2 regions of the Kitasatospora sp. NPDC051702 genome follow, and region 2 is predicted to be linked to the other one. Evidence: riboswitches for the same ligand, from Rfam matches in the RefSeq annotation. Region 2 holds a riboswitch; the other holds the start of a gene.

What was found. Region 2 has a riboswitch for S-adenosylmethionine ahead of AB0N04_RS04265 (aminotransferase class V-fold PLP-dependent enzyme). Riboswitches for the same ligand answer to the same signal wherever they lie in the genome.
Region 1: linked by a shared signal. The riboswitch ahead of thrC (threonine synthase) and the one ahead of AB0N04_RS04265 (aminotransferase class V-fold PLP-dependent enzyme) in region 2 are both predicted to bind S-adenosylmethionine.

What each region holds. Positions count from the first base shown of each region.
Region 1 covers NZ_JBFAZB010000030.1:95,702-102,686, forward strand. The annotation lists gene groL (chaperonin GroEL) at 1-1,388, opposite strand, end outside; gene AB0N04_RS24140 (cold-shock protein) at 1,733-1,933, opposite strand; gene AB0N04_RS24145 (MoaD/ThiS family protein) at 2,484-2,762, opposite strand; gene thrC (threonine synthase) at 2,804-4,084, opposite strand; SAM riboswitch class I at 4,101-4,237, opposite strand; gene AB0N04_RS24155 (glucosyl-3-phosphoglycerate synthase) at 4,386-5,411, shown strand; gene AB0N04_RS24160 (trehalose-6-phosphate synthase) at 5,450-6,934, shown strand; gene otsB (trehalose-phosphatase) at 6,967-6,985, opposite strand, start outside.
Region 2 covers NZ_JBFAZB010000003.1:161,136-168,120, forward strand. The annotation lists gene AB0N04_RS04240 (Rieske 2Fe-2S domain-containing protein) at 1-466, opposite strand, end outside; gene AB0N04_RS04245 (c-type cytochrome) at 475-1,284, opposite strand; gene AB0N04_RS04250 (heme-copper oxidase subunit III) at 1,472-2,092, opposite strand; gene AB0N04_RS04255 (hypothetical protein) at 2,489-2,914, shown strand; gene trpD (anthranilate phosphoribosyltransferase) at 3,052-4,128, shown strand; SAM riboswitch class IV at 4,244-4,361, shown strand; gene AB0N04_RS04265 (aminotransferase class V-fold PLP-dependent enzyme) at 4,412-5,776, shown strand; gene AB0N04_RS04270 (Lrp/AsnC ligand binding domain-containing protein) at 5,799-6,080, opposite strand; gene AB0N04_RS04275 (rhomboid family intramembrane serine protease) at 6,120-6,902, opposite strand.

The sequences.
Region 1 (6,985 bases), on a different contig from region 2:
ACCACGACGCCGCCCTCGAGGCCGGCGTTGGTCGCGATCTGCTTGATCGGGGCCTCGAGCGCGACCTTGACGATGTTGGCACCGGTGGCCTCGTCGCCGTCCAGCTCCAGCTTGTCGAAGGCGACACCGGCCTGCAGCAGCGCGACGCCACCACCGGCGACGATGCCCTCCTCGACGGCGGCCTTGGCGTTGCGGACGGCGTCCTCGATGCGGTGCTTGCGCTCCTTGAGCTCCACCTCGGTGGCCGCGCCGGCCTTGATGACGGCCACGCCGCCGGCCAGCTTGGCGAGGCGCTCCTGGAGCTTCTCGCGGTCGTAGTCCGAGTCGCTGTTCTCGATCTCGGCGCGGATCTGGTTCACGCGGCCCGCGACCTGCTCGCTGTCGCCGCCACCGTCGACGATGGTGGTCTCGTCCTTGGTGATGACCACCTTGCGGGCGGTGCCCAGCAGGTCGATGCCGGCGTTCTCCAGCTTGAGGCCGACCTCCTCGGAGATCACGGTGCCACCGGTGAGGATGGCGATGTCGCCGAGCATGGCCTTGCGGCGGTCGCCGAAGCCCGGGGCCTTGACGGCGACGGACTTGAAGGTGCCGCGGATCTTGTTCACGACCAGGGTCGACAGGGCCTCGCCCTCGACGTCCTCGGCGATGATGACGAGCGGCTTGCCGCTCTGCATGACCTTCTCCAGCAGCGGCAGCAGGTCCTTGACCGAGCCGATCTTGGAGTTGGCGATGAGGATGTACGGGTCCTCGAAGGTCGCCTCCATGCGCTCCAGGTCGGTCGCGAAGTAGGCGGAGATGTAGCCCTTGTCGAAGCGCATGCCCTCGGTGAGCTCGAGCTCCAGACCGAAGGTGTTGCTCTCCTCGACGGTGATGACGCCTTCCTTGCCGACCTTGTCCATGGCCTCGGCGATCAGCTCGCCGATCTGGGTGTCGGCGGCCGAGATGGAGGCGGTGGAGGCGATCTGCTCCTTGGTCTCCACGTCCTTGGCCTGGGCCAGCAGCTGGTCGGAGACGGCGGCGACGGCCTTCTCGATGCCGCGCTTCAGGGCCATCGGGTTGGCGCCGGCGGCGACGTTGCGCAGACCCTCGCGAACCAGGGCCTGGGCGAGCACGGTGGCGGTGGTGGTGCCGTCACCCGCGACGTCGTCGGTCTTCTTGGCGACCTCCTTGACGAGCTCCGCGCCGATCTTCTCGTACGGGTCCTCGAGCTCGATCTCCTTGGCGATGGAGACACCGTCGTTGGTGATCGTGGGGGCGCCCCACTTCTTCTCCAGCACGACGTTGCGGCCCTTGGGGCCGAGCGTGACCTTCACTGCGTCGGCGAGCTGGTTCATGCCACGCTCAAGGCCGCGGCGAGCTTCCTCATCAAAGGCGATGATCTTGGCCATCAGAAGTGGTCCTCCGGGACACGGTCGACTGCTCGGACCAAGGGGTGCCCGCGACGGACGGCCCTGGTGTGCGGGGGTCTTTTCCCCTACCGCTCCCGGGGGCCTCACCGACCCGGTCCGCTGTCACTCTCACGCTGTGAGTGCTAACGCCAATGATTAGCACTCCGGGTGGTCGAGTGCAAGCCCAATCGCGATCCCGCGAGCCGTCCGGCGCGATCCCGGGGGCCCCCGCAACTCCCCGCCCGGGAACGCCGACGGGCCCGCACGACGCGTGTCGTACGGGCCCGCCGAGAAGCGAGTGGTCACCAGCCGTGGGCCGCGCCGAGCTCCTGGAGCCGAAGAGGTCAGACCGAGCGGACCATGTCCGCCTGCGGGCCCTTCTGTCCCTGGGAGATCTCGAACTCGACCCGCTGGCCCTCCTCGAGGGTGCGGTAGCCGTCCATCTGGATCGCGCTGTAGTGGACGAAGACGTCCGCACCACCGTCGACCGCGATGAAGCCGTAGCCCTTCTCCGCGTTGAACCACTTGACGGTGCCCTGAGCCATTCCGAACTCCCCTAGTGCTGTGCTGGCCCTTCACGCGCCCGCAGGTCGCGGGCCCGGGTCTGGTTTGGAGGCCGGCCCGGGGAACCCCCCCTGGGCGCAGCCGTGCACGCCGCAATCCTCCGCCGGGGCGCCTGACGGCATCCTGTGAGCGGCTGACTACGTCGACCGCCGCTGAATGTATCCGGATCGACGCCCTCTGCAACAGGGTCAACTGCGGGGAATTCCGGGTGCGCACCAGGGGACACTGCGGGCGGAATCGGAATGAACTCGGCATTTGACGCCGGACATAGCGGACGAATTACTACAGATCACCGCGCGAATTCTGACATCGGCCTGACATGTTTCGCAGCGCCGGGGCCCAGCGGGTCTCAACGGCCGGACGGCGGTCCGGCGAATCGCGGGGGAGGATGAAGAGAATCCCTTTTCCCAGCCGAGCCACACTCTACTCCGACTCCACCGGGATATATTCCCGCCGAAATGCGCACGGCCGCCCACGCGCACGGAGAGCGGAATTCCGTGCGCGCGGGCGGCCGGCCCGGGCGGGTGCGGCTCAGCAGCCGCCGGCCACCGCCGGGATGATCGAGACGCCGGCCCCGTCCGCGACCTCCGTCGCCAGGCCGTCGGCGAAGCGCACGTCGTCGTCGTTCACGTAGACGTTGACGAAGCGGCGCAGCTTGCCGGTGTCGTCCAGGATGCGGGCGGAGATGCCCGCGTGGTTCTTCTCCAGGTCGGCGATGACCTCGCCGAGGGTGGCGCCCTCGGCGCTCACCTCGGCGGCGCCGCCGGTGTAGGTGCGCAGGATGGTGGGGATGCGGACGTTGACGCTCATGGCTCTCCTAGCGGGGGTGCGGCCCAGCGGGTGGGGGTGGTTCAGGCGGACGCGAGGCCGGCGTCGCGGAAGGACGCCAGGGTCGGGCGGATGACGGCGGTCATGCCGGCCCCGGCGACGGCGTCCAGGGTCTTCAGGCCGTCGCCGGTGTTGATCGCGACGGTCTCCTTGGCCGGGTCGAGCTGGCCGGTCTCCACCAGCTTCTTCAGCACGCCGACGGTGACCCCGCCCGCGGTCTCGGCGAAGATGCCCTCGGTCCGGGCCAGCAGCCGGATGGCGTCCACCACCTCGGCGTCGGTGACGTCCTCGACGGCGCCGCCGGTGCGCCGGGCGATGTCCAGCACGTACGGGCCGTCCGCCGGGTTGCCGATCGCCAGCGACTTGGCGATGGTGTCCGGCTTGACCGGCCGGATCACGTCCTGGCCGGCCTTGAACGCGGCCGACACCGGCGAGCAGCCCGCCGCCTGGGCACCGAAGACCTTGTACGGCCGGTCCTCGACCAGGCCGAGCCTGATCAGCTCCTGCAGACCCTTGTCGATCTTGGTCAGCTGGGAGCCCGAGGCGATCGGGATGACGATCTGCTCCGGCAGCCGCCAGCCGAGCTGCTCGCAGATCTCGTACGCCAGCGTCTTGGAACCCTCCCCGTAGTAGGGGCGCAGGTTGACGTTGACGAAGCCCCAGCCCTCACCGGCCGGGTCGCCGATCAGCTCCGAGCAGAAGCGGTTCACGTCGTCGTAGTTGCCCTCGATGCCGACCAGCTCGCCGCCGTACACCCCGGCCATGACGACCTTGCCCTGCTCCAGGTCGTGCGGGATGAACACGCAGGACCGGAACCCGGCCCGGGCCGCCGCCGCACCCACCGCACCGGCCAGGTTGCCGGTCGACGAGCAGGACAGCGTGGTGTAGCCGAAGGCCCGGGCGGCCTCGATGGCGCAGGCCACCACCCGGTCCTTGAAGGAGTGGGTGGGGTTGCCCGAGTCGTCCTTGACGTGCAGCGGGGCGGTGAAGCCGAGCTCGCGGCCCAGGTTGTCCGCCTTCACCAGCGGGGTCCAGCCGGGGTTCAGGTTGGGCTTCGAGGCGACGTCGGCCGGCACCGGCAGCAGCGGGGCGTAGCGCCAGATCGAGGTGGGGCCGGCCTCGATCCGCTTGCGCAGCTCCTCGGCCCGCTCGCCGCCGAACTCGTAGGCGATCTCCAGCGGGCCGAAGCACTCCAGGCAGGCGAAGCTCGGACCGAGCGGGAAGCGGGTGCCGCACTCCCGACAGGACAGGGCGGCGGCGGGGCCGAGGTCCACGGATGCGGGTGCGACGGTGTCGATAGCCATGATGGCGAGGCCTCTCTCCTCATCTTCCCCGTGGCGCGGTCGCGCCACAGGCCGGAATTGGCACCTGTCCCGCCGGGGCCTGTACGACGACAGCCGAGCGAGAAGGTTGCCGGGACGTCAACGGGCCGTTCCCTCAGTCCCTCTGGATGAGCTTGTGAAATTGTGGTGGCGCTCAACGGTGACCCCGGCGTGCAAAGGTCCGACCGCTGTACGAAGACTGTATCCGAAGGCGTCAACGCCGAACGGGACCGTCCGCCACGCGAGATGACGCGTCCCACCCGATCCCGCCGAGGAGAGTCACGTGCCCGCCGAACCGATCCCCGCGCTCCTCCCGCAGGCGGCGTCCTGGCTGCGCCGCCGCTCGTGGAGCGCGGCCGACCGGCCGGTGCGCACCCTGCTGGAGGCCAAGCGCCGCACCGGTCACACGGTCAGCGTGGTGCTCCCCGCCCTGGACGAGGAGGCCACCGTCGGCGACATCGTCCGGACCGTCCGGCGCGAGCTGATGGAGCGCGTCCCGCTGGTCGACGAGCTCGTCGTGGTCGACTCCGGCTCCACCGACGCCACCGCCGCCGTCGCGGCGGGGGCGGGCGCCCGGGTGGTGCACCGCGACGCCGTCCTGCCGCGGATCCCGGCCGTCCCCGGCAAGGGCGAGGTGCTCTGGCGCTCACTGTTGGTGACCCGCGGCGACATCGTCTGCTTCGTCGACGCCGACCTGCGCGAGTTCGACCCGGCCTTCGTCTCCGGCATCCTCGGCCCGCTGCTCACCGAACCGGACATCCAGCTGGTCAAGGCCATGTACGACCGCCCGCTGGAGGTGTCGCTCGACGGCTCGGCCACGGGCGGCGGCGCCGTCGTGCCGTCCGGCGGCGGCCGGGTCACCGAACTGGTCGCCCGCCCGCTGCTGAACCTGCACTGGCCGGAACTCGCCGGTTTCGTCCAGCCGCTGGGCGGCGAGTACGCCGCGCGCCGCTCGCTGCTCGAACGGCTCCCGTTCCCGACCGGCTACGGCGTCGAGCTCGGACTCCTGGTGGACGCACTGGAGGCGGTCGGACTGGACGCCCTCGCCCAGGTGGACGTCGGGGTCCGGCACCACCGGCACCAGGACGGCCAGGCGCTGGGCCGGATGGCCGCCACCATCTACCGCACCGCCCTGGAACGGCTCGACCGCACCCACCGGCTGAAGGCCTCCGCCGACCTGGTCCACCCGCTGCTGACCCAGTTCACCCGGGACCCGCGGACCCGGGAGTTCACCGCCCACACCCACCCGGTGACGGCCGTCGAGCGCCCCCCGATGCACACCGTGCCCGAGTACGCGACCCGGCACTGAGGGGTTTGCCACCCCGGGGCCACGGCAACGTACCAACCATGGGCGATCTCACGACCGAACGTTCGAGCGCGACCGGCACCGCCCCCGTCCTGGTGGCCTCCAACCGGGGACCGGTGTCGTTCGGAACCGCTGACGACGGCACGCTGACCCTCCGGCGCGGTGGCGGGGGCCTGGTCTCCGGCCTCTCCGCCATCGACGACCCGAACGCCGTCTGGGTCTGCGCCGCCCTCGGCGCGGCCGACCGCAGAGCAGCCGCCGAGGCCCCGGACGGCCGCCTCGACCGCGCCGGGCACGACGTCGGCGGACAGGCCGTCCGGATGCTCGACATCGACCCGGACACCTTCGCCCGCGCCTACAACGGCGTCGCCAACTCCACCCTCTGGTTCGTCCACCACCTGCTGTACGCGACCCCGACCGCCCCCTCCTTCGACGCGGACTTCCGCACCGAGTGGGCCGCCTACACGGCGTACAACACCGCCTTCGCCGAGGCCCTCGCCGCCGAGGCGGCCCCCGGCGCCGCCGTCCTCGTCCAGGACTACCACCTGTCGCTGACCCCGGCCCTGCTCCGCGCCGCCCGCCCCGACCTGCGGATCGGCCACTTCTCGCACACCCCCTGGGCGCCGCCGGACTACTACCGGCTGCTGCCCGACGACGTCGCCCGGGCCGTCCTGACCGGCATCCTGGGCGCCGACCGGGCCGGCTTCCTCACCCGGCGCTGGGCGCTCGCCTTCGCCGACTGCTGCGAGGAGCTGCTGGGCGCCGTCGTCGACCGCGAGGCCCTCACCGTCACCCTCACCGGGCCCTCGGCCGGGGAGACCCGCACCACCCGGCTCGGCGTCCACGCGCTGGGCGCCGACGCCGACTTCCTGCGCGAGCGCGCCCACCGCCCCGACGTGGACGAGCGCCTGGCCGTCCTGCGGGAGGCCGTCGGCGGGCGCCGCACCATCGTCCGGGTCGACCGCACCGAGCTGAGCAAGAACATCGTCCGCGGCCTCCAGGCCTACCGGCACCTGCTGCGGACCCGCCCCGAGTGGCACGACCGGGTGGTGCACATCGCCTTCGCCTACCCGTCCCGCACCGACCTCGCCGAGTACCGGGCCTACACCGCCGAGGTCCGGCGGCTCGCCGGGGAGATCGACGCCGAGTTCGCCACCGACACCTGGAAGCCGCTGATCCTGCACGTCGACGACGACTTCCCGCGCTCCCTGGCCGCCTACCGGCTCGCCGACGTCGCCCTGGTCAACCCGATCCGGGACGGCATGAACCTGGTCGCCAAGGAGGTCCCGGTGGTCTCCGACCACGGCTGCGCCCTGGTGCTCTCCCGCGAGGCCGGCGCGCACGCCGAGCTCGCCGAGGACGCCCTGACGGTGAACCCCTACGACGTCATCGCCACCGCGGACGCCCTGCACGCGGGCCTCACCATGGCGGAGGAGGAGCGCGCCGACCGCACCAAGCGCCTCGCGGCGGCGGCCACCGCACTCCCCCCGCAGCAGTGGTTCCTGGACCAGCTCAGCGCGCTGTGAGCGACCGGCTCGACGCGCCGTGAGCGACCGGCTCAGTGCGCCGTGAGCGCC
Region 2 (6,985 bases):
TCATCTTGCGACGGCCGAAACCCGACTCGGCGGCACCGGTCTGGAACTGCTGGATGACGTCCGCGCGGACCTCGTCGTCGGCCTCGATCGGGTGACGCTCGGCCGGCAGCTCGACGTCCGACATCAGGGTGCGGGCCCAGTGGACCGCGCCCGCGCCGATCATGAACAGCGCGACGCCCAGGGTCAGGCCGAGCGCGAAGTTCAGTGCGCTGACGTGACCGAGCGGGAAGATGTAGACGATCTTGTCCGGGTCGATGGCCACGTACGAGGCGATGAAGCCGACGGTGGCGAGCATCGAGACCACGAACATCAGCGAGACCTGACGCTCGGCCCGCTTGGCGGCCCGCTCGTCGATGTCGGTGCGACGGGGCTCGTGGGCCGGCAGGCCCGGGTCGGCGAACGGGTCGCCGTGACCGGCGACCTCGCCGGCGGAGCCGTGCGACTCCGGAAGCTTCTCTTCTGACATGTCGTGGCTCATGACTTCTTGGCCTTGGTGGTGTGGGCGGCGACCCAGATCGCGACCGCGATGAGCGTCCCGAGACCGAAGATCCAGCCGAACAGGCCCTCGGTCACCGGACCGAGGCTGCCGAGCGTGAGACCGCCGGGGTTGGGCTCATCGGAGGTGGTGTGGCGGACGAAGGCCACGATCTGCTTCTTCTGCTCCTCGGGCATGGTGGTGTCCGGGAACGACGGCATGTTCTGCGGGCCGGTCTGCATGGCCTCGTAGATGTGCTTGGCGTCCACGCCCTCCAGCGACGGGGCGTACTTGCCCTTGGTCAGGGCACCGCCCTGGCCGGCGAAGTTGTGGCACTGGGCGCAGTTGGTGCGGAACAGCTCGCCACCCTTGGAGATGTCGTCCGGGTTGGTCGAGGTGTACTGCTCCTGGCTCGGCGTCACCGGGCCGGGGCCGAGCGACGCCACGAAGGCGGCGAGCTGGTCGATCTCCGCCTGCGAGTAGATGTTCTTCTTGCGCGGCACCTGGGCGCCGGGCTGCTGGGCCGGCATGCGGCCGGTGCCGACCTGGAAGTCGACGGACGCGGAGCCGACGCCGACCAGGCTAGGACCGTCGCTGCTGCCCTGGCCGTTCAGGCCGTGGCAGGAGGAGCAGCCCACGGCGAAGAGCTTCTTGCCCTCATCGATCGCGAGCGACTGCGCGGCGACGTCCGCCTGCGCCTTGTCGGCGGGCGCGAACGCGGCGTACAGCCCCCCGGTTGCCGCCAGGGCGAGAAGTAGGACGACCAGCGCCGCCAATGGGTGGCGCCGTCGTGCGGAGAGCTTTTTCACGGAATAACCCCGGTGTCAGGATCTGGTCGACTGGTGGGTGCACCCGGCGGCCGGTCTGGCCGGCACGAGGCTGCCTGTCTAGGGCTGCGCGCGCGGTCGGTCGGTTGGGAGCGTCGCCACCGGCAGAATCGGCCCGACGCCGGTGAGGGCGGGGCCGGAGCCGGTGGCCAGCGACCTGATCAGCTGGTTACTTGATCAGGTAGATGGTCGCGAACAGGCCGATCCACACGACGTCGACGAAGTGCCAGTAGTACGACACCACGATCGCGGCGGTGGCCTGCTCGTGCGTGAAGCGCTTGGCTGCGTATGTCCGTCCCAGGACCAGCAGGAAGGCGATCAGACCACCCGTCACGTGCAGACCGTGGAAGCCGGTGGTCAGGTAGAACACCGTGCCGTACGGGTCGGAGGACAGCGACAGGCCGTCCTTCTTGACCAGCTCGGTGTACTCGAAGATCTGGCCGCCGATGAAGATCGCGCCCATCACGAAGGTGATGACGAACCACGAGCGGAGCTTCTTCACGTCCCCGCGCTCGGCAGCGAACACACCGAGCTGGCAGGTCAGCGAGGAGAGCACCAGGATCGTGGTGTTGACCGAGGAGAACGGCACGTTGAGTGCGCTCGCCTTCTCGGTCCAGAACTCCGGCCCCTTGACGGAGCGGAGCGTGAAGTACATCGCGAAGAGGGCCGCGAAGAACATCAACTCGGAACTGAGCCAGACGATCGTTCCGACGCTGACCATGTTCGGCCGGTTGACCGATCCGTGCGCGTGCCCGGTTTCTACTGCTGTTGCTGTCGCCACGACGGACATTATGTCGGTCCCTTATTCCGTCTTCACGCCGGGGGGTCTCCCTCGGAGTGTCCGGTGCGTGCGGTATGCCCCCCTGGGGGGCGGCGGGGTGCCCGGACGGGGGCTGAGCAGCGGCGTGTCCCTTTTCTGACGGTTCCTCGGAGGGCCCTACGACCCCCTTGCCCTGCGTGTCGTTGCACGCCCTGCAGGGCCTCCCGGGGTAGTGCGGGGGCGCCCTGTCGGCCGTACGGGTGGACCGGGCGGGTCCGGGTGACGGCGCGTCCTCCGGGCGGGTGAGCCCCGGGCGCGGCGGCTTGGGGAGGGAACGTCCGCGAGGGGGCCTCGACGGCGGGTGATCGGGAGTAGCATCCGGATCAGGCGAACGTGGTCCGGATCACACTTGAGGGAGCAGGGCCCATGGCGTACACGACCGACGAGACGCTCACCGTCCTCGTCTACAGCGACGACCGCAACACCCGCGAGCAGGTGCTGACGGCACTCGGCCGCCGGCCCGCCGAGGACCTTCCGGAACTGTCCTACCTGGAGTGCGCGACCACCCCCGCGGTGATCAAGGCCCTGGAGAAGGGCGGCGTGGACCTCTGCGTGCTGGACGGCGAGGCGGTTCCGGCCGGCGGGCTCGGGCTCGGGCGCCAGCTGAAGGACGAGATCTACGGCTGCCCGCCGGTGCTGGTGCTGATCGGCCGGCCGCAGGACTCCTGGCTGGCCGCCTGGAGCCGGGCCGACGCCGCGATCTCCCACCCGGTGGACCCGGTGGCGCTGGCCGAGGCCGTCGCCACCCTGCTGCGGGCCCGGCTGGCCAAGCGGGCCCCGGCCGGCCAGTGAGCCCGGCCGGTCTTCGGACCGGGCCGTCTCAGTACTAGAGAAGACAGCGCCGAGGGCACCCCGCCGCTCGATAGGCTGACTCCATCCGTACGGACGTCCCCCCGCCACGGGGAGACCGACAACAGCTGGAGTCAGCCATGGTGAACGTGAACCCTGCGAACGGTGGTACCGACCCCGCGCAGGTGGTCCGCACCTGGCCGGACGTCCTGGCGGCGCTGTTGAAGGGGGAGGACCTCGACCGCTCGTCCACCGCGTGGGCGATGGACCGGATCATGAGCGGCGAGGCGTCCCCCGTCCAGGTAGCCGGCTTCATGGTCGCGCTGCGGGCCAAGGGCGAGACGGTCGACGAGGTCACCGGCCTGGTCGACGCCATGTACGCGCACGCCGAGCCGCTCACCGTCCCCGGGCCGGCGGTGGACATCGTCGGCACCGGCGGTGACCGCGCCAAGACGGTCAACATCTCCACCATGTCGGCGATCGTCGCGGCCGCGGCCGGCGCCAAGGTGGTCAAGCACGGCAACCGGGCCGCCTCCTCGGCGAGCGGCTCCTCCGACGTGCTGGAGAAGCTCGGCGTCCGCCTCGACCTGCCCGCCCGGCGGGTCGCCGAGGTGGCCGAGGAGGTCGGCCTCACCTTCTGCTTCGCGGCCAAGTTCCACCCGTCGATGCGCCACGCCGCCACCGCCCGGCGCGACCTCGGCGTGCCCACCGCCTTCAACATCCTCGGCCCGCTGACCAACCCGGCCAAGGTGACCTCGCACGCGATCGGCTGCTTCGACACCCGGCTCGCCGGGCTGATCGCCGGGGTGCTCGCCCGGCGCGGCTCGACCGCCCTGGTGTTCCGCGGCGACGACGGCCTCGACGAACTGACCATCACCACCACCTCGCGGGTGTGGATCGTGCAGGGCGGCACCGTCACCGAGACCGCCTTCGACCCGCGGGACGTCGGCATCGAGCTGGTCGGCATCGAGTCGCTGCGCGGCGCGGACGCCTCCTACAACGCCGAGGTCGCGCGCCGGATGCTGGCCGGGGAGCGCGGGCCGGTGCGGGACGCCGTCCTGCTGAACACCGCGGCCGCGCTGGTCGCGCTGGACCTCGGCGAGGCGCCGCTCGCCGAGCAGCTCGCGGCCGGCATGGAGCGGGCCGCGCGGGCCATCGACTCCGGGACGGCGCAGGAGCTGCTGCGCCGCTGGTCGGAGGCGACCAGCCGGATCTGAGGCGGTCGCAGGGCCCGCGCCGGGAAGCCGGTGCGGGCCCCGGCACGTCCGGGGACGTCCGGATGGTGGACGGTCGTTTGACCACCCGGCGCGGGCCGACCTAGAGTCCTGTCCAGGTCATGAGTGACAGCGTCAAGCCCCAGCTGGCTGTCCGGCAACCCTCCGTCCGTGGCGGGGTGCCCTGGGTGAGGACCGGGTCGCTCGGCGAATCGTCCGTGCGGCAAGCGCGGACGCCGGACGACTCACACTCCCGGGGTCCCACACCCAGGAGGAGTGCATCCCCGTGTCGATCGCCACCGAAATCTGCGCCCCGCTCGCCGTCCTCGGCCACGACGTCCAGGTCCCGCTCGCCAACGGCGAGAAGGTCGGCTACGCGGCGCTCGACTACGCGGCCAGCTCCCCGGCGCTGCAGCGGGTCTGGGACGACGTCGCCGCCTACGCCCCCTACTACGGCAGCGTGCACCGCGGCGCCGGCTACCTCTCGCAGCTCTCCACCGACCTGTTCGAGCAGAGCCGCCGCACCGTCACCGAGTTCCTCGACCTGCGCGAGGGCGACCAGGTGGTCTTCACCCGCGCCACCACCGACTCGCTGAACCTGCTCGCCTCCGCCGTCCCGGCCGGCACCCGGGTGTTCGCCTTCGAGACCGAGCACCACGCCTCGCTGCTGCCCTGGGCCCACGCCGGGCTGGACGTCCGCTACCTGCGCGCCCCGCGCTCGCACGCCGAGGCCGTCGCCGCCCTCGACGCCGCGCTCGCCGACGCGCCCGAGGGCCCCAAGCTGCTCTGCGTCACCGGCGCCTCCAACGTGACCGGCGAGCTGTGGCCGGTCGCCGAGCTGACCGCGACCGCCCACCGGCACGGCGCCCGGGTGGTGCTGGACGCCGCCCAGCTGGCCCCGCACCACCGGGTCTCGGTGCGCGAGCTGGACGTCGACTGGATCGCCTTCTCCGGCCACAAGATCTACGCACCGTTCGGCGCCGGCGTGCTGGCCGGCCGGGCGGACTGGCTGGACGCGGCCGAGCCGTACCTGGCCGGCGGCGGCGCGACCCGGACGGTGGCCCGGCAGGACGACGGGTCGGTGGCCGTCCAGTGGCACACCGGCCCGGCCCGGCACGAGGCCGGCTCGCCGAACGTCATCGGCGCCTACGCCATCGCGTCCGCCTGCCGGGCGCTGACCGAGGCCGGCTTCGACGCCCTGGAGGCCCGGGAGCGGCAGCTGGTCGCCCGGCTGACGGCCGGCCTGGCGGAGATCCCGCAGGTCAAGGTGCTGAACCTGTTCGGTGCCGGCTCGGCCCGGGTGGGCGTGCTGTCCTTCGTCGTCCAGGGCTGGAACAGCTCGCACTTCTCGGCCGCGCTGTCCGCCGAGTACGGCATCGGCGTCCGCGACGGGCTGTTCTGCGCGCACCCGCTGCTGCGCACCCTGCTCGGGGACGAGGACGTCGCCCCCTCCGAGTGCGGTGCGCCGGAGCCCTCGCTGCCGGGCGAGCGAAGCCTGAACGCGATCCGGGTCAGCTTCGGGGCCGGCACGCCGGACGAGCACGTCGACCGCTTCCTGACCGCCGTCCGGGAGCTGGTCACGGACGGCGCGGCCTGGAACTACCGCAACGAGGGCGGCCGCTGCGTCGCCGACACCCGTCGGCAGGGCTGAGCGGCCCGGGAGCCGGCGGGGACTACTCGTCCAGGCCGAGCGCGAACGCCGCCTCCAGGTCGTGCTGGGAGTAGGTGCGGAAGGCGATCTGGGTCTCGGTGTGGGCCACGCCCGGGACCTTGTTCAGCCGTCCCGGGATGACCTCGGCCAGGTCGTCGTGCCGGCGCACCCGGACCATCGCCACCAGGTCGTAGCCACCGGTCACCGAGTACACCTCGCTGACGCCCTCGATGGCTGCGATGGCCTCGGCGATCTCCGGGATGCGGTCGACACTGGTCTTGATCAGGACGATGGCGGTGATCACGTTCGGCTCCTTTGTGGGGTGCCGCCAGCGTATCGGGCGTCAGCCGGGTCGTCTCGGGGGGTGGCTGACCACCGTGCAGGCGTAGAGGAAGCCCGCCGAGAAGCCGATCACGTGCACCAGGTAGGCCACCCCGGGCCCGGCCGCGTGGACCGACCACCACTGCAGCGCGAACCAGAGGCCGAGCACCAGCCAGGCCGGGAAGCGCAGCGGCAGGAACAGCAGCAGCGGGACCAGCGTCGTCACCCGGGAGCGCGGGTGGAAGCGCAGGTAGGCGCCGAGGACGGCGGAGATCGCACCGGAGGCGCCGATCAGCACCCGGGTCGAGTCCGCGGAGTGCGCCTCGGCCAGGGCGAAGCCGTACGTGGCCACGCTGCCGGCGGCCAGGTAGAAGACGGCGTACCGGGCGCGGCCGAGCCGTAGTTCGACGGTGGGGCCGAAGACGTGCAGGAAGAGCAGGTTGCCCAGCAGGTGCAGCCAGCCGGCGTGCAGGAAGAGCCCGCTGAGCACCGACAGCGCCGGGTGCTTGCCCGGGGTCGGGGCGGCCGGGCAGCCGGGGACGGGGTCGGGGGCCTCGGCCAGTTGCCCGGCGGTCAACGGGTGCCCGGTCAGCAGCTCGACCGGGACGGCGCCCCAGCGCTGCTCGTACCGCTGCTCCGCGCAGACCCGGGCCTGGCCGGTGCCGTACAGCGGGTTGAGCCCGGCGGCCGGGCCCAGCAGGAACACCAGGGTGTTGAGCGCGATCAGGGCGTAGGTGACCACCGGGGCGGGCACGGCCGGCCGGCCGTCCCGCTCGTCGGTGTGGCCCGGGGCCGTCAGCGCCATGCGGCCAAGCATCCCTCCGGCCCGGGCGGGTGACACCGCGCTGTACGGCAGGTGGCCTACTCGGGGCCCCGGACCGGGGCCGG